Regions from separate parts of the Desulfitobacterium hafniense DCB-2 genome, predicted to be linked through region 1. Evidence: riboswitches for the same ligand, from Rfam matches in the RefSeq annotation. Region 1 holds a riboswitch; each other region holds the start of a gene.
The links. A riboswitch is a leader RNA that binds a small molecule or an ion and turns the genes downstream of it on or off. The one in region 1 is predicted to bind cobalamin.
Positions count from the first base shown of each region.

Region 2: linked by a shared signal. The riboswitch ahead of DHAF_RS13040 (energy-coupling factor ABC transporter permease) and the one ahead of DHAF_RS07620 (IS1182-like element ISDha8 family transposase) in region 1 are both predicted to bind cobalamin.
Region 3: linked by a shared signal. The riboswitch ahead of DHAF_RS12640 (ABC transporter substrate-binding protein) and the one ahead of DHAF_RS07620 (IS1182-like element ISDha8 family transposase) in region 1 are both predicted to bind cobalamin.

Region 1 is NC_011830.1:1,625,889-1,631,603, reverse strand. It holds gene DHAF_RS07630 (response regulator transcription factor) at 1-92, opposite strand, end outside; gene DHAF_RS07625 (sensor histidine kinase) at 168-1,283, opposite strand; gene DHAF_RS07620 (IS1182-like element ISDha8 family transposase) at 1,486-2,844, opposite strand; cobalamin riboswitch at 3,136-3,283, opposite strand; gene DHAF_RS07615 (DUF4491 family protein) at 3,463-3,747, opposite strand; gene DHAF_RS07610 (sodium:solute symporter family protein) at 4,005-5,432, opposite strand; gene larAH10 (NPN-dependent 2-hydroxyacid racemase, LarAH10 family) at 5,540-5,715, opposite strand, start outside.
Region 2 is NC_011830.1:2,799,408-2,805,122, reverse strand. It holds gene DHAF_RS13055 (ATP-binding cassette domain-containing protein) at 1-199, opposite strand, end outside; gene cbiQ (cobalt ECF transporter T component CbiQ) at 245-1,015, opposite strand; gene DHAF_RS13045 (energy-coupling factor ABC transporter substrate-binding protein) at 1,094-1,405, opposite strand; gene DHAF_RS13040 (energy-coupling factor ABC transporter permease) at 1,408-2,148, opposite strand; cobalamin riboswitch at 2,329-2,516, opposite strand; gene DHAF_RS13035 (CoA-binding protein) at 2,676-3,068, shown strand; tRNA gene DHAF_RS13030 (tRNA-Gly) at 3,142-3,215, opposite strand; tRNA gene DHAF_RS13025 (tRNA-Ile) at 3,221-3,297, opposite strand; tRNA gene DHAF_RS13020 (tRNA-Asn) at 3,299-3,373, opposite strand; tRNA gene DHAF_RS13015 (tRNA-Ser) at 3,389-3,479, opposite strand; tRNA gene DHAF_RS13010 (tRNA-Leu) at 3,494-3,578, opposite strand; tRNA gene DHAF_RS13005 (tRNA-Thr) at 3,587-3,662, opposite strand; tRNA gene DHAF_RS13000 (tRNA-Arg) at 3,687-3,763, opposite strand; tRNA gene DHAF_RS12995 (tRNA-Gly) at 3,770-3,844, opposite strand; tRNA gene DHAF_RS12990 (tRNA-Lys) at 3,871-3,946, opposite strand; tRNA gene DHAF_RS12985 (tRNA-Gln) at 3,952-4,026, opposite strand; tRNA gene DHAF_RS12980 (tRNA-Met) at 4,064-4,138, opposite strand; tRNA gene DHAF_RS12975 (tRNA-Tyr) at 4,147-4,230, opposite strand; tRNA gene DHAF_RS12970 (tRNA-Asp) at 4,257-4,332, opposite strand; tRNA gene DHAF_RS12965 (tRNA-Val) at 4,339-4,414, opposite strand; tRNA gene DHAF_RS12960 (tRNA-Glu) at 4,421-4,496, opposite strand; gene DHAF_RS12955 (SAM-dependent methyltransferase) at 4,687-5,163, opposite strand; gene DHAF_RS12950 (MerR family transcriptional regulator) at 5,278-5,715, opposite strand, start outside.
Region 3 is NC_011830.1:2,751,625-2,757,339, reverse strand. It holds gene DHAF_RS12650 (ABC transporter permease) at 1-434, opposite strand, end outside; gene DHAF_RS12645 (ABC transporter permease) at 431-1,426, opposite strand; gene DHAF_RS12640 (ABC transporter substrate-binding protein) at 1,428-2,999, opposite strand; cobalamin riboswitch at 3,178-3,358, opposite strand; cobalamin riboswitch at 3,443-3,625, opposite strand; gene DHAF_RS12635 (hypothetical protein) at 3,676-4,473, opposite strand; gene DHAF_RS12630 (ABC transporter ATP-binding protein) at 4,467-5,165, opposite strand; gene DHAF_RS12625 (GntR family transcriptional regulator) at 5,162-5,533, opposite strand.

The DNA.
Region 1 (5,715 bases):
ACGATATCGACCTGGTAGCCGTTAAGCTGCAGGTAATCCCGTTCCAGTTCGGCAATATTGACATCATCTTCGATGATCAGGATATTTTTCATTGCCATAGGCCCTCCATCCTATTGTCATGATTGAACTACACTATTTCGCGCGGAGCAAAGTATTGAGAGGATTTATTAAGATGATTTACTAATAGGCAGCTTTATGGTAAAGCGGGAGCCGGCCCTGTCTGTACTGGCAGCTGAGATCGTGCCCCCCTGGGCTTCAATCAACTCTTTGGCTATGGCCAAACCCAGTCCCGTACTTGTGAAATCTTTGGAGCGTTCCGTGTCAAGCCGGTAAAAGCGGTTAAAAATATGGGGCAGCTGCTCTTCCGGAATTCCCGGGCCATTGTCGGCAATGTCGATGCAGATATCATCTTCCTGAACATATAGCTCCATTGTCACCTTTAAATCCTGCTCCGGCCCATACTTCATGGCATTATCGATGATATTGCGGATCCCTTGATACACCCGTTTCCCATCAATAGTGACCGCATAGTCCCGGTCCGTTCTGTTCTGATAGAAAAACTTGAATTGCCTTTCTTCAAACTCAAATTTTAACTCGGTGGCCAAATCGTCCAGATAAGCGCCTATGCTCAGGACTTCATAATTCATCGCCACTTTGTCCAGATCCAGCTTGGAAAATAAAAACAGATCGTCAATCAGCTTATTCATATAGGCAGTATTGCTGTAAATCGTCTCCAGGTAACGCTTTATTTTTTCCGGTTCGCCGACGCACCCCTCAAGAATTACTTCCAGATAGCCCTGGATCGAGGTAATCGGCGTTTTTAGATCATGGGAGATGTTGGCCACCAGAGTCTTTCTGTTTTTCTCATACTCCTGATTGCTTCTTTCGCTTTCCTGCAGTTTAAAAGCCATTTCATTAAAAGCGTAAATCAGCTGCGTGAATTCATTTTCGACTTCCGGCTCAATTGACACCTGATAATTTCCTTTGGCGATTTCATCAAAGCCCTGCTTCAATTGTTCCATCGGTTTAAAGACCCTCTTCTCCAGACGCCGGAAAAAACCGAGCTGGAGTATTTCCCGGGTGATGAGGATCAAGGCAAAAAATACAGCAATGGCTTTGAGCCCGATCCATTGAAAGAGCAGGTATAAAAGAAGCAAATTCAAAAGGACTCCGACCGGGCGCAGAAACTTCATGGACCTGCGCAATTCCCGAAATTCCCCGTGCTGCCTGCCCTTATGAAACTCCTCATGATACAATTTATGAAACTTTCTATCTGGTCTCAATCCATCTGGTCTCAATCCATCTGGTCTCAAGCCATCACCCTCTTCCTGAAACATCTACCTAAAATAACCCTTAACATCAATCCACCTGTTTTAATTTTACTTTATTATTTTAAATATCTTATAAACCAATTGAGTTAATTTCATAATGTTAGTCTGAAAATAGAATAGACTAACAGAATTTCGGAGCATACGTTTTTAAAAATTAAGCGGCAATTCTCATGGACTTGTTTAGTCGGTCAACTGCTAATTTGCAGAGGGTATAAGCAAGGATTGAAAACTGAAAATCTACTTGGGCACTTTTTCCGCGATGACGGATATTGTTGAGCTGGAAATACTCCTTTAGATACGCATTGACTCGCTCTACAGCGGTTCGTTGTTTGTAAAGCTCAAAGTAACGGTCGCTTCCCCTAGCTGGTACTGTGTACTTTCTGGGATCTGACAAAGTCTTAATCTTAAATACCTTTTGGCAGGTATCACTATCTTTGAGGGGACACTCCTGGCATTCCTTGGGTCGAGTGTATTTCAAAGTATCATAACGCGGATCATGGCTATCGTAGCGGTACGAATAACCCTTCTGGCATATTGGACGAAAATATTTATCATTGTCTTCTGGAAGTTGCTCGTTTCGCTTATTGTAATCAATGAGTGCCCGTGCTCCTATACATCTCGCTTGCTGGTATATGGGGATATAGTCATATCCAGCATCTGCGAGGATATAGGAGGGGTTCAAGTAAGGATGTTTTTCACTCAGCGCTTTAAGCAAAGGAATAGCCATTTTCCCATCATTTATGTTCCCTGAAGATAGTAAAGAACTTAAAACGTACTGACCCTTACAATCAACAAGGAGGTGCCCTTTGAAGCCATACCAGAACACGTTTTTTCCTTCTGAATTCTTTTTAATCCCCCATTGAGGATCAAGAGGAATGTGTTGTGCTAATTCTGTGAAGGTGCAGGAAAGTTGATCTTCAATCTTCTTCTCAAATATGGGGCGATTCTTTTCTAGCTCCTCTTGTTCCTTAAGCCATGCCTCTCTTTCTGATTTGGGCTTCCGTCCACGCTTTTTAGGAGTCTTTTCAACCGGAGTTTCTTCTTGCTTTTTTTCAGGCTTGCGATCTCTCGCTTCGATATGAGTAGCATCTATTGCCACAACACATTCTGGATCAATAAACCCTTCTTTAAATGCCTGAAGCACCAAATCATCCTGAGAGTTAGCCAAAACAGAGGAGTCATCTATCTTTTTGATCATTCGGCAATAAGATGCTTCGCTAGGAACCGAGTCAGCAAGCGTAAATCCACAGTCGAAACGAAATTCCAGGCTGTTTTTCAAACGCTTACGCAAGTCCTTAATTGTAGGGATTCTTTCAATGACTCGAATGATCAAAGAGTAGATCATAGCGGTGTAGTTTAGTTGAGTTGGAGCTCCGAAGATTGCCTTTTTTGAAACCGCCTCAAGTAAAGGGTTAATGTCCAAAGGCCCAAGAATTAGAGCATATGATTCTCTTGGAGAAGTTTCTAGTATTTCCTCCAAGGAAAATAGACGTTCTTGGCGAATATTAAACATCAGGGAGTACTCCTTTCCTACCTCTCGGTGTTTGGTTTTGGACGACTACAATTTCGAGATGTTGGGGAGGTACTCCTTTTTAATTTGTCAAAAAAAGCTGAAATATTAAGGGTTTCGAGTTATGAAACTAACTCAATTATAAAAACTTTATAAAAATCAAAAAGGATCTTTATATTTTTGCCCCTTTCTGCAAAAAAGCCGGCTGCCACGTTCTTCGCGGCTGCCAGCTTTTGCTTTATTTCTTTACTATGTCCCTAAACCCGGTTCAATACCCTCTATCGCTCGTAGAGAGTCATAGGCATAAAACAGGCAGGTCTTCTGACTTGAGCAGGAAAAGACTCCTCTCTTACAGCGGCGGGACCGTGCGGGCCTTGCACCCGGCTTCCCCTTTAATCAGAAGATGGCTCCATCTTCCGAAACCTGTTTTGACTTGATTCAGTTTTACGGCCATTATAGCATAGTATAGATGGGGTAAACACCTAAAACTTTGAGAATCTACAGTCAATTCACCCCAATTTGAGCCCAGCCGTTGAATATAAGCCAAATGATGCAGCGCTGCAACATTTGACCTGTAGTCGGGTCTGCAGCCAAGCAGAAATGCAAAGGCAGGCTTTCCACTTACCTTCTGTTCGGATTACCCGGAAACCAACCTTTTTTCACCCGTTTTTCCTGCTCAAAAATTTCATGGATGCTCCAGAGGCAGGAAAAGCCTGTCACGCTGACGATGGCGGAAAGCATATTATTCGCGATAAACAGAGAGGCGCCTATCAAGACTATCCCGGCAACCAAGAATAATGGCCAGATCCTTTTTCCGAAATAGTATTCACCTTTGATGACAATGGGATGAAACACGCCGATGATGATAAAAGCCATTGCCCCGATGATCACACCTTGAAAACTTATCTGAATCCCCTCCCTCCGGACTTATTAATCCGTTAATGCCCAGTACTCTTTAACACCTAGTTCTTCACATTTCCGGCGGTTAAATTTTCCGCAGGACTGGGAATTTCAAGAGTCACAGAGTCCTAGAAGTTTATTTTAATCCCATAGCTCTCTTTTGTCACTAGTATAGTACGCTCAATGGCTTCCGGAATGCTGCTTCCCGACAACCAAAAAACCGAGGCCCAGCCTCGGTTTTATACACATACAACACTCCAGCCCTACTTGGCAACCTGACTTATTAGCGAATCTTCCTTATTTCCAAGTCGAATAGGCTGTCTGTCAAAGATAGGCACGAGTAAAAACGTCACTAAACAAGCAATCCACTCCAAATAAATCACATGAGGGAACACCCGTACCGCCGGGATAAACTGCCACAAAACAATGACGGCAATCCCCACGAGATTCGTATAAAAAGCGGAGTTCCTTCGGGCAAGCCCCGGGGCAAAAACCGTGAATAAAAACACGATGGTAAAGGCCGTGGTCAGACTGAGCCCGATCATAATCGTCTTCAAAATTCCACTGACCGTTAAAGCTAAGATAAAGGTCAGAGCACCTAAAGCGATCACCGAAAACTTCGTCACCCACATTAAATGTTTCTCATCGCTGCCCGGGCGTAAAAAGCGCTTATAGATATCTTGTGAGAACAGTGTCGCAGAGCCTAACAATAAGCTTCCCGCTGTGGAAACGTCCGCTGCCCAAAGAGCAGCCAGAGTAATTCCGGCCAGAACCGGCGGCAAGGACATAATCATCTGGGGCAGCGCCAAAGTCGCGCTCATATCCGGATACATTCCCTTGGCGGCAATCCCCATCAAGGCGGCCAGGAAACCGATGGGCAGCATCAGGAGTCCCCCAATGACAAACCCATTCCGTGCAGTTTTGGCATCCTTAGCACTTAAGGAAATCTGCACTGTACCCTGCAGGGACATGGTTTGGGTCATCATCACCGCAAACCAGCTGGCAATGGCAATCCACCCCAGACCACCCACCCAATGAAAATAAGGCACCTCCTGGGGAAGCTTGACGGCGATTTGGGCTATCCCTCCCTGATTGATGAGGGTAGCAATGGTCGCTATGGCTATGCCCAGATAGATTAAAACCACATTCAGGATATTCGAAATGCCGGCAGACCACATTCCTCCGACAAAAGTAATGCCAATGAAAACGATGGCACTGGTAATAATTCCCGACTGCAGAGTAAACACGGAAGGGAGCAAGGAAGCCAGGATCGCTCCCCCTGCCAGGTATTGCAGGGATGTTATGACCAGTTGAATGGTAATTTGACTCAGTACACAGATCACCCGGCCCTTGACATCATAGAACTTCTCAAACATTTCGGGAACTGTAGTGATATTCATACTACGGTATTTGGCGGCCGCCAAAATTCCCATACAAATTGCCCCTGCCCCCCAGGCCACATTATACCAGCCGGCAGCAAGACCTACATTATAGGCCTGTTCCGCCACACCGATGGTGGAAGCTCCGCCGATAGCTAAACCTGTAATCAACACGGCAATGAGGGGAGTCGTCATCTGACGGCCGGCAAGGAGGAACCCTTCCGTTCCCTTGGCCCGTTTTGAGGCATAAAAGCTTATTCCAAATAAGGCAAAAATATAAAGAATCACAATCAGCAAAGGAATATTGAACATTTCCGCCACCATCCTACTAAATTATTAAAAATCACCCTATTAAATTTTCATAAGTTTCCTACTGAACTTCTGTACTTCACCTTTTATAACTACACATTACTTTTCCCTTATCTCTTTTGATACAGCGGTATGGTTGCTCCCCCATAGGGCATTAAAATCACATCCTGATTTTCCTGATCAACCCCAGCCAATTCTATCGCCTCTGCGAAGGAGTTGGCCCCGATCATTCCCATAGGTTTGACCAATTCAGACTCTATCTCCGAGTAGAGAATGACTTTTGCCT
Region 2 (5,715 bases), 1.2 Mb from region 1:
CGCCAAAAAACACCTCTCCTGAAGAGGGTTTCAGAATTCCGTTCAAATGCTGGAACAGGGTGGATTTGCCTGCCCCATTCCCACCTAGCAGTGCTGTAACCTGACCCTTGGGAATCACTATATTGATTCCCTTAAGAGCGTGAGTTCCATCAGGATAGTGGTAGTGCAAATCTTTAAGATGCATGATGTTATCCGGCATGATGCTTTCCTTCATTCTCTTTCCTCAAATCTTTTAGCAGATCTATCATTTTAAAAATAATGTCAGGAAGACAAACGCTCCATTGATCACTACGGCCAGAAGCACTAAATTTCTATTATTCTCATAGCTTTCCTCCAGAACCTTGATCTCTCCGTCATATCCTCGGGCCTCTAAAGAAGTATACAGCTCATTAGAGCGTTTATAAGCACGAATGAACAGGACAGATACCAAACTCCCCATTGAGCGATACCCGGTTTTAAGATTGACATAGCCCAGCCGGGAGTTTTGAGCAGTCAGCATGGTGCCAGCAGTCTCTAAAAGCACGAAGATAAAACGATAAATAAGTCCCATCATTTCCACCATAAGTTTGGGCAGCCTGAGCCTCCTCAATACGGACAGCAAATCCACCATGGGAGTGCTTAGGGATAGAAAATAGAGGCAGGATACAGAGCCGAGCACCCGAAAAAAGAGATTAACCCCTTCCCGTATCCCATTTTCTGAAATGCCTACCCAATAGCCTGCTATGGAATAGGCCCATAAAAAGCTGTAAACATCACGAGAAATATTAACGGCAATTGTAAAAATACCGATCATTAAAAACGACATAGGAATGATCATCAATTTTAGCCATACAGAGAGAGGTGCCCCTCCGAAGAATATGGCAACTCCACTCATGAACATAATCACGGCTATAGAAACAAACAATTGATCGGCCCACAGACACACTCCCAGGGTCAAGAAGGCAACGATGAATTTTTGCATAGGATCAATCGTTTTAAGTCGAGAAGCATAGGCATAAGTATCCGTATTCAGCATATCTTTGCAGCCTCCTTTACCCTTTCAGTGTGCACTTATTCATTTGCCGGTTTCCTGTTCCATAGGGTTCCAAGTTGTTTAATCGTGTTTACTCCGGCCCTTATAATAACCTAAGCCAAAACCGATGACTCCCGCTCCCAGGCCTGCTTGAAGGGCAAAGAGCAGGCTCTCGATTTCCCCGCTGGCCGGCTCAAAGAAGGGGGAAAACCAAGGCTCATAATCCTCCTGAATATTCAGGATCTCTTCCTCGGCCAAACCATCCGCCCCGCCGAATTCAGCGTCCTGGACAAGAACTAAGGGAATAACGGTTATAGCCACTACAAGCAGGAATAACAACACATTAACCTTAAAAGTGGATCGTTTTGTTTGTTCTACACCTGAATTAGCCATTGTTATACCTCCTTTGTTAACAGCTTGAGATCTTGCAGCTCACTTTTTCCATAGCTGGCCAGTGCGTTGAAGATGATGACAGTCAGAATCCCCTCACTGATCGCTAAGGGTATCTGAGTCACAGCAAAGATACTGGCAAATTTAGTAAGAGAAGCAGCAAAACCGCCCACTTCCGAAGGGAAGGCAAGGGCCAATTGAATGGAAGTCATGACATAGGTGGCCAAATCGCCTAAGGACGCGGCCAGAAATACACCTAACCATTGTGGTCCTTTAAATTTTTGTACCAGTTTATACACGCCAAAGGCTACAAAGGGACCAACCACTGCCATAGAAAAGGTATTGGCGCCTAAGGTGGTCAATCCGCCGTGGGCCAGCAGCAAGGCCTGAAACAAAAGGACAATAACGCCGATAACTGCCATAGCTGTGGGGCCAAATAGGATGGCACCAAAGCCTACTCCGGTTGGATGGGAACAGCTCCCGGTAACCGAGGGTAATTTAAGAGCAGAAAGCACAAAAACAAAAGCCCCGGCCATAGCTAAAAGAATCTTCAAGCGTGGATTAAGAGAAATGGTTTTCTTAATCGAAAAGATACCCAACACGACAAAGGGTATTGCTAAAGCTCCCCAGGCAATGGCCCACCCCGGCTGTAAAAAACCTTCCATAATATGCATAGCCGATGCTTTATAAGGAATAAAAAACATCATCAAGACTAAACCAATAAAGAGCTGTATACGTTTGTTCATACTCCCCACTCCTTAATTTTTGATACGAACAATCATCTGTAGAATAAACTCAATAATACCTATCGAAAAAGCGTTTTCGCCGCAAGAAAAATAACCCTTCCTTACGGAAGGGTTTGCTATCCTGTATCAGATAAAACTATCTTGAACACCGATATCCACCTCCCTAACATCCCGTAGGTTCCTTGAATCGAGAATATGAGCAGGTTTCCTGGCTCAAGTTCATCATTAACCTACGTCTTCCCAGACAGTAATCCAGTGACATCATTGTAGGTTAACTCCCTTTTACAGTGGCGGGCACCGCGTCAGCTTCAACTGACTTCCCTTATGATTCCTCTTGCGAAGAATCAACTCAATTCTCAATATTTAATTTCAAGAACATTATAGCAATTTTTCAGCCAAATTGTATATAATTATATTAGAAATAAATACTTATTTTATTTAAGGTTGGGAGCATTTTAAAAACGTTCAAAATGGTGATATTAATCCCGAGGATTTTAATCAATGAAAATTAAGCTAAGGAGAAAACCATGCAAAACGATATTCAAGAGTTCTTAGACCAGGAGATCTGGGCAGTAGTCGGAGTCTCTAAAGATCCGACCAAATTTGGCACAAAGGTCTACCATAAACTCAAACAATGCGGCTATACGGTGTATCCCATTAATCCCAAACTCTCTGAGCTGGACGGAGAGCCTTGTTTCCCCTCTTTAAGCGCCTTGCCCGTTCGCCCTGATGTGGTCAGCCTCATCGTCCCTCCTCAGATATCGGAACAAATTATTGACCAATGTGCCCAATTAGGTATCAAAAGGGTCTGGATGCAGCCTGGCGCCGAAAGCGATGAAGCCTTGATGAAAGGGCGCGCAAACCAAATGCAGCTGATTGCTCATGAATGCGTACTGGTTGAAGCCCGGTCCCGCCGCTAAACCTGAAAAAAGGCAAATCCTGAAAATAAGCAGCAAAAAACCGTACTGGCATCAGTACGGTTCGTTTTAACTATGGAGCGGGTGATGGGAATCGAACCCACGTAGCTAGCTTGGAAGGCTAGTGCTCTACCATTGAGCTACACCCGCAGGTGTGGTAGCAGGGGAGAGATTTGAACTCTCGAATGAGCGGGTATGAACCACTTGCCTTAGACCACTTGGCTACCCTGCCATGGCTCCCCGAGCAGGACTCGAACCTGCAACCTACCGGTTAACAGCCGGTTGCTCCACCATTGAGCTATCGAGGAATATTGATTTATTACTGGCGGAGAAGGAGGGATTCGAACCCTCGCAGCAGTTACCCACTCTAACGGTTTAGCAAACCGTCCTCTTCAGCCACTTGAGTACTTCTCCGTAACCCTGCTTTTTGGTGCGGAAGATGGGACTTGAACCCATACGGTGTTACCCACACGCCCCTCAAACGTGCGCGTCTGCCAGTTCCGCCACTCCCGCATTGTTTATGGAGCCGTTAACCGGATTTGAACCGGTGACCTCATCCTTACCAAGGATGCGCTCTACCAACTGAGCTATAACGGCATCGAGGATCTCTTCTGATTTAAATGGTGCGCTCGAAGGGATTCGAACCCCTGGCCTTCTGATTCGTAGTCAGACGCTCTATCCAGCTGAGCTACGAGCGCATTGTTTGGAGCGGGTGACGAGATTCGAACTCGCGACTTTCACCTTGGCAAGGTGACACTCTACCACTGAGTTACACCCGCATGTCCCTGACATGCTCTAAAGAAAATGGTGAGCCATCCGCGACTCGAACGCGGGACACCCTGATTAAAAGTCAGGTGCTCTACCGACTGAGCTAATGGCTCATAAATGGCAGGGATGGCAGGATTCGAACCTACGAATGCCAGAGTCAAAGTCTGGTGCCTTACCGCTTGGCGACATCCCTATTTTCTATTTAAATCAACTGCTGCTGATTTAAAGCTTGGTTGCGGAGGCCGGATTTGAACCGACGACCTTCGGGTTATGAGCCCGACGAGCTACCACTGCTCCACTCCGCGATGTTTAGTGGTGGGTAGAGATGGATTCGAACCACCGTACCTTTCGGAACAGATTTACAGTCTGCCGCCTTTAACCACTCGGCCATCTACCCACATGTGTTGTGCTATAAAGTTGAAATGGCGACCCCGATCGGACTTGAACCGACGATCTCCTGCGTGACAGGCAGGCATGTTAACCACTACACCACGGGGCCTTATTTTGGTGGGCGATGACAGGATCGAACTGCCGACATCCTGCTTGTAAGGCAGGCGCTCTCCCAGCTGAGCTAATCGCCCGGATTTTGGTGACCCATACGGGATTCGAACCCGTGTTACCGCCGTGAAAGGGCGGTGTCTTAGGCCGCTTGACCAATGGGCCGTTTTCGCGGAACATTTGTTAGTATATCCGAATCGAACATAAATGTCAACACGTTTATTTAAAAATATGTTTATAAGCAACTGTGCCTTGTTTTACGGCCTTAATTATAGCAAAATCGGGCGGCGCATTTCATCCTCCATGCCCGGAATATCCATCATGACATCATACAATAAGTTTACAGTGTGTAACACTAAAAATTAAACTCATTTCCCCAGTCAAAGTTTCCGGATTCCTCTAAACTCTTAGGCCAATGGCAACACCATTCCGGCACACCGGGAGTTTCCACTCTGTCAAGGCTTGGCGTGTACGGCTTTATATCAAGTACAGGTGAATTGTCGTTGGCATCAATATAGGCAATTTGAATAACACCGTTTTCATAATCAATAGTGATAATTTGTACCGCCGTTAAGGCCATGGGATTGGGACGAAAAGGAGATCTTGTGGCGAAAATACCCATTATTGCCGGGGCCTTTTTGTACGGCTGTTCTGCTATAAGAATATTTCTCATTTCCTCATTGTCGGAATCGCTAAGCCACCAAAGGACATTGAGATGGCTAAAACCGTTTAACGCTTGCAAAGCAGGAATATATTCCTGCTCAAGTTTGATAAACATTCCATCCTCGTTGACGCTGATTTTGCCAATAGGCTTAACCTTAAAATTTTGCATAACTTCATTCCTCCATATAATTTTTATTTGCTTGCAAAGCCAGTTTAGACCCTCACATCATGTGAGAGTCAATAGTAAAAAAGCGCCTTGCAACAAAATGCAAAACGCTTTTATCTATATTTTTATTAGGGGGATTTGTATCTCAGTCAAGTATTTATCGGGTGTTTCTTCATTCCAAGGCCCACGATGAACAATTTGCCTGCTTTGCCCCGTCATTCTATATTGACTGTGTTCCCCTAACCACTCCGCCAAAGAAAGATATGCTCCCGCAATATTTTCAAACGGGCCACATACCATAGTACATGCCATAATTGGTACAGGCTCGGTATTCCGGTATGTAAAAGGGTTCATATCTTTTCCCATTCGAGCTACAGGAGCGCATACTTCAATGTCAACATTCTTTTCCCTATAATCCGTGTCGTGATAAATGGTAAAAGTATTATCTGAAATGGGTATATCATTTTCATTAGCAAAAGCCGACATTTCTTTCCACAATAAACCTTCGGCGTAATAATCGGAAACAATCCGCCTTAAAGAAAACACCTGATAACT
Region 3 (5,715 bases), 1.1 Mb from region 1:
AAACTTGGCCAATGAGTTACAGCAACCCCGGTAATAACTCCAACTGCTCCGCCCCCCAGCGCAATCGAAATCAAAATCAGCAGAATCATATGGGGAATCCCCATGCAAAGATCAACCAGCCAATTAACCGCTGTATCTATCTTGCCGCCAAAGACAGCCGATAAACTGCCCAGCACAAGGGCAATAACCGAGCTGACTGTTGCCGCCAGCAGCCCAACGCGTATGCTCAATGAAAGTCCGGCCATCGTCCGAAAAAACATATCCCGCCCCAAGTAATCGGTGCCAAAGGGATGCTTCCAGGAAGGCGCCTGACTTCTAAAGTCATAGTTCGGCGCATACAAAGCAGAGTCCATCAGAATCCCCCCGATGGTAATTGCTGCTAAAACCAAGAGACCGCTCCCCATAATCAGCATAATTTTTCGACGGCGATTCATGACGAGCCTCCTTCCCGGATTTGAGGATCGACAATCCCATAGATCACATTGGCCAGGAAATTTCCCGTAAATACAAAAAGCACACTAAATAAGGCAATACCCAGCAGCAAAGGAGCATCTCCTTTCAATCCGGCATGGGTAGCCGCGTTTCCCAGACCAGGATAAGAAAAAACCTTCTCCGCCAGCACCGACCCGCCAAACAGTTCACTGACCGAAGCGAATTGCAGCGTTATGCCGGGCAAGGCGATATTGCGCAATCCGTGACGCCGAATAATCTCCCGGGGTTTTTCCCCCCGGGCTTTAGCAAAAAGGACATATTCACTCTTAAGTACGTCAATGAACTTCTGACGGGTATGAAGGGCAATGCCGGCTACACCGGTAATGCTCAAGGTTAAGGCAGGTAGAATCAGATGATAAATTTTATCACCTAGAGTAACCTCATGGGCCAATTTATTGATGGGGGCTGCCAATCCTAAGGGAAACCACTGTAAATAGACAGCAAAAACCATTAAAAAGAGTAAGCCCAGCCAAAAAAGCGGTGTGGATGCCAATATCAAACAAAACGTTTTAATAAAGCGGTCAATCCACTTCCCCTTATTCACGGCAGCGATAATGCCCAAAGTAAACCCCAGCACCCCGGACAACACCCAGGCTACTCCCATCAAGGCCAGCGACGCCCGGAAACGCTCGCCGATAACCTTCGCGACAGGCTGGCGATAAGTGATAGATTCGCCCATGTCACCCTGAAGGACATGGGTTATCCAGATGCCATAGCGCTCTACAGGCGATTTGTTAAGACCCCAATGTTCAGCGATATTCGCCCTTTGCTCTTCGGAGACGTGGGCATCACCCAAATAAGCGTCGATCGGATCAATCGGCGACAGCGCAATAAGCATGAAGCTGATTAGACTCACGGCCCCAAGCAGAGTCAGCATCCGTACTAAAGTACTGCTGAAATAGCGCCCCAATCCTTTATATACCGTGGTACTCATACTACCAGGACCACTCATTCATATTTTCTACAATGGAAATCCCCTGCCCCCGGGTTGGCAATTTCTGCAAAGAGGGGATCTTCAGCCCTTCTTTGACAAGATAAGTGACTTCCGGACGAACGATCCACAAGTACGGAATATCCTTTTGCGCAAGAGCCTGGCCTTCCTGCCAGTATTTATTTGCCTCGTCAGAGTTCGTTGCTGCAAGGGCTTTTTGGATAACCGCATCAACCTCCGGATTGGTATAAGAAGCCGGGTTGCCGATAACCGCTACACCAATTTGCGAAGAATCATAATAACGATAGAATTCTATGGGATTAGGCTGACCAAAGACCCAGCAAGTCGGTAAATTCCTCGCTTCCCGGCATTCCGACCAAGGTGCGGATTTGGGGATAATCTGTATTCCCAGCTTTTTCACATCTTCTGCCAGAGCAACGACCGTATTATAACGCGCCAGATCATTGCTTCGTCCTGTTATCACGATTTCCGCCTTAATATTATTTTTCTCCCGGATGCCGTCCCCGTCAGTATCTTTCCATCCTGCATCTTCCAAGATCTTTTTCGCTTCTTCAACCTGGTTGTCTTTAAACATGTCGCCATTACTCCAGGGAAGTTCCTTCGCCGCTCCATAAGTAACTTGCCCAAATCCGTTCAAAGCGTTTTGGGTAATGAGCTGCCGGTTTATCCCAATGTTCAAGGCTTTGCGAATCGCCGGATCACTTGTGACATTATTGCCTACTTTTTGCCCTGAAGGGTCGGTCGTTTCCGGAATCGTTGGCAGGTTAATGGTAAAAGCATCCATGGCGGACATTCTATATAGTTTCATTCCGTCAACCGGCGTGCTGGCAAATTCAGATTCGACAAGCACCAAGTCCAACTGCCCTGATTTCGCTGCCGCCAGAGCCGCATCTTCATCCAATTTTAAGATGGTTACTTTCTTAAACTTCGGTATTGGGCCGTAATAATGTTCATTCGGTACCAGGATCAACTTCTGATCAACTGCAAATTCGGCAACTTTCCAGGCACCGGAGCCCATCGGATGATCCCCATAGTTTTCATTATAGAGATGCTTGGGGACAATTCCCACCTCGCTTAGATTAAAGACAAACGTAGACCAGGGGGCTTTTAAGCGGAAAACAACAGTACTTTCGTCTAAAGCTTCAACTGAATCCAGCATGGTCAGATCCGCGGCGGAAGCTTTGCTTTTGGTTGTTTCAAAAGTAAAGGCCACATCTTCCGAAGTTAAGGAATGGCCATCCGCAAATTTTGCATCATTGCGGATTTTAAAGGTGTACGTTAATCCATCTGCACTGATATCATAAGAGGTGGCTAAATCATTGACCAATTGGTTGTTTTCTTTTACTTGCAATAAGTGACTGTGAAATATATCCGGTGCCCATACGCCATAGCCTGTGGTCGGGTCAAAACCACCGGCCACCAAATTGACCCCGGCCGAAATAGTAATTTCATCTTTCGCGACATTTTCTGTGATATTTTTTCCGCCGTTAGAAGCAGAACAGCCCACCATCAGCATTAGTCCGGCGAGCAACAGCAATAATACTATTTTTCTCATATGGCCTTCTCCTTTTATTCTTGATTTTAATAGCATGTTATATCAACTGGAATATGGATATTTCGCTATCCATTTTCACCTCCTTATGGCGAAAGAGTCTCCCCAATAATAAATCTCCCTGCAATGATGCAGGGAGAACTTACCTTGAACAAGCCTAAAAAAGCCTTACTAGTGTACTTAATCAGCTTTCTAAAAGGCAGGTCTTCTGGCTCTCGTGTCATCCTCCTCCCACGCCTTCCCATCTCTAAAAAAGACAGTGACATTCTGGGGATTCGTCTCCGATTACAGCGGCGGATCCGCACCGGACTTATACCGGTTTCCCTATTCTCCCTATGGGCACCTTAAGCTATGTATTCGGTTTTAAAGCAAACAAAACCCATTTTCGCTAAGAAAATGGGTTAAAGCACAAGTGCAACCGTCATATCCCTTTTTCCGCGAAAGGCGTAGACAACCAGTATTAGGCAGGTTTCCTGACTTGCGGGTCTTTGCTTTCTTTCTCCTTCCCGGATAAAACCAGTGGTTATAAAAGAAGCTCTCCGCATACAGTGGCGCGACCGTCCAGGAATTTCACCTGGTTCCCTATTATCCTCCGATAAATCAGAGGCACCTAAAAACTGAATATTTAATTCACTTATATTGTTTATAACATATATTATGACAATTAACAACCCAAAGATCACTCGAGATTCAAACGCTTCTTCAAAATAGTATTGGTGATGGCGAAGTAAGCAGCCGTGATCAGTGCCGACTCAATCAGTATGAAGGCAATGAAAAGGTGGATCTCCGTGTGCATAGTGAGAAAATTCCCCGGGGTAATATTCCAGGCATTGCCATGCCCTATTATAAAACCAATCCCCATGCTGATCATTTGGGTTAAGGTATTGAGTCCGATAAAGGCGGCAAAGGAGGCCAGAATACGGTGCTGATTAAACAGGTGGCCAACAGCAATCGAGGCGTAGAGGATTAAAATGGCCGATGCCAGAATGAGGAAGATGCCGATCACAGCCTCGAGGGAATACAAATAAATCGATGTGCCCAGATAACCCCATAGTGTGCCAGAGAATTGGGTCAGCTCCCTCATAATGTGCTCCCAGTCCCCTGCTTTTAAAGCGATGAGGATGATGGAGAGCATGGCCACGAAGAAACTGATCACTAACCAAAACATGGAGATCAGCATCTTACAGACAATGTGCTGCCAGGGTTTGACAGGGAGAGTGAACATCAGGTAGCCTTCTTCAGAGAGAAGATTCTTATAGAAACGCTGAATCGTCATAATCAAGGTCATAACAAAGATACCGGCCATGATAAAAATATAAACAGCCATACTGATGACCGCCGGAGCCTGCCAGTGGTGGCTGGAACTTACTCCCAGCATGAAGCGGTTAATCAGGGCGAAAACCAATAAAGCCAGGTATAAGGGCAGGAAAACTCTTCCTGTGGCTTTCAACTCATATTTCATCAACTTACTTAGCATTTGAACACCTCCCGGAATAAGGCATCGACGGATTTACCTTTTTCACTGCGGATTTCATCCACTGTGGAGGTCAAGACAACTTGACCTTGATTGATAAAGACAACATAATCGAGGATATTTTCAATTTCAGAGATAAGGTGGGTGGAGATGAGAACAGTTCCCTTTTCATTGTAGTTGCTGAGAATGGTTTTCAGGATATAATCCCGGGCTGCCGGGTCCACTCCGCCGATAGGCTCATCTAAGAGGTAAAGATCCGCTTCACGGCTCATGACCAGGATGAGCTGAACTTTTTCTTTGGTGCCCTTGGACATGGTCTTAAGTCTGTCATGAGGATTGATGTTGAGGTTTTTCAGCATCTCGAAGGCCTTTTCCGGCTTGAAATCCTCATAAAAGTCCTGGAAGAACTCAATGATTTCGTGAACTTTCATCCAATCATTGAGGTAAGTTTTTTCCGGGAGATAGGAGATTATTTTCTTGGTCCCGATACCCGGCTTTTGGCCATCGATCAGAATCTCGCCCCCGCTTGGGGTGAGCAGCTCATTGGCCAGTTTGATCAGGGTGCTTTTCCCGCTGCCGTTAGGTCCTAAAAGGCCCACGATCTGACCCCGTTCCAAAGTTAAGTTAATCGTGTTCAGGGCCACCTTGGTGCCGTATTTCTTGGTCAGCCCCTTGCATTCCAGGATTGGGTTCATTTCTTCATCTCCTCTGCCATAGTGTTGATGATGGTTAGGATCTCTTTTTGTTCAAAGCCCATCATTTTCATTTTTTCCAGAAATTCAGCAATTTGTTCTTTGGCTACTTGGGTTTTGGCCATCTCTACCATATGCGCATCCTCCGTTACCGATCGACCGCTGGTGCGGTGGGTTATAATCAATCCGTCCTCTTCCATTTTGGCTAAAGCTCTTTGCATAGTATTGGGGTTAACAGCCGCCTCTTGGGCCATATCCCGGACCGAAGGCAGTTTTGACCCCAGAGGGTATGCTCCGGAGAAAATCTTCAGCTGAATCTGCTCAATTAACTGGGTGTAAATCGGTCTGTCCGTCTTTAAATCCCATGACATGGTCTCACCTCTTGTCTCAGTGTATTATTGTATTAAGTTCTTAATACAATAATACACTATTCTCTCTCGATGTCAAGATAGGTTATATACTTTGTTCCATCATTATATTAATAAGCAAGTGAACGGTAGTAAAAAGCCATGATCGGAAGGATAGTTCTCCCAATCATGGCTTAACTTTTCAT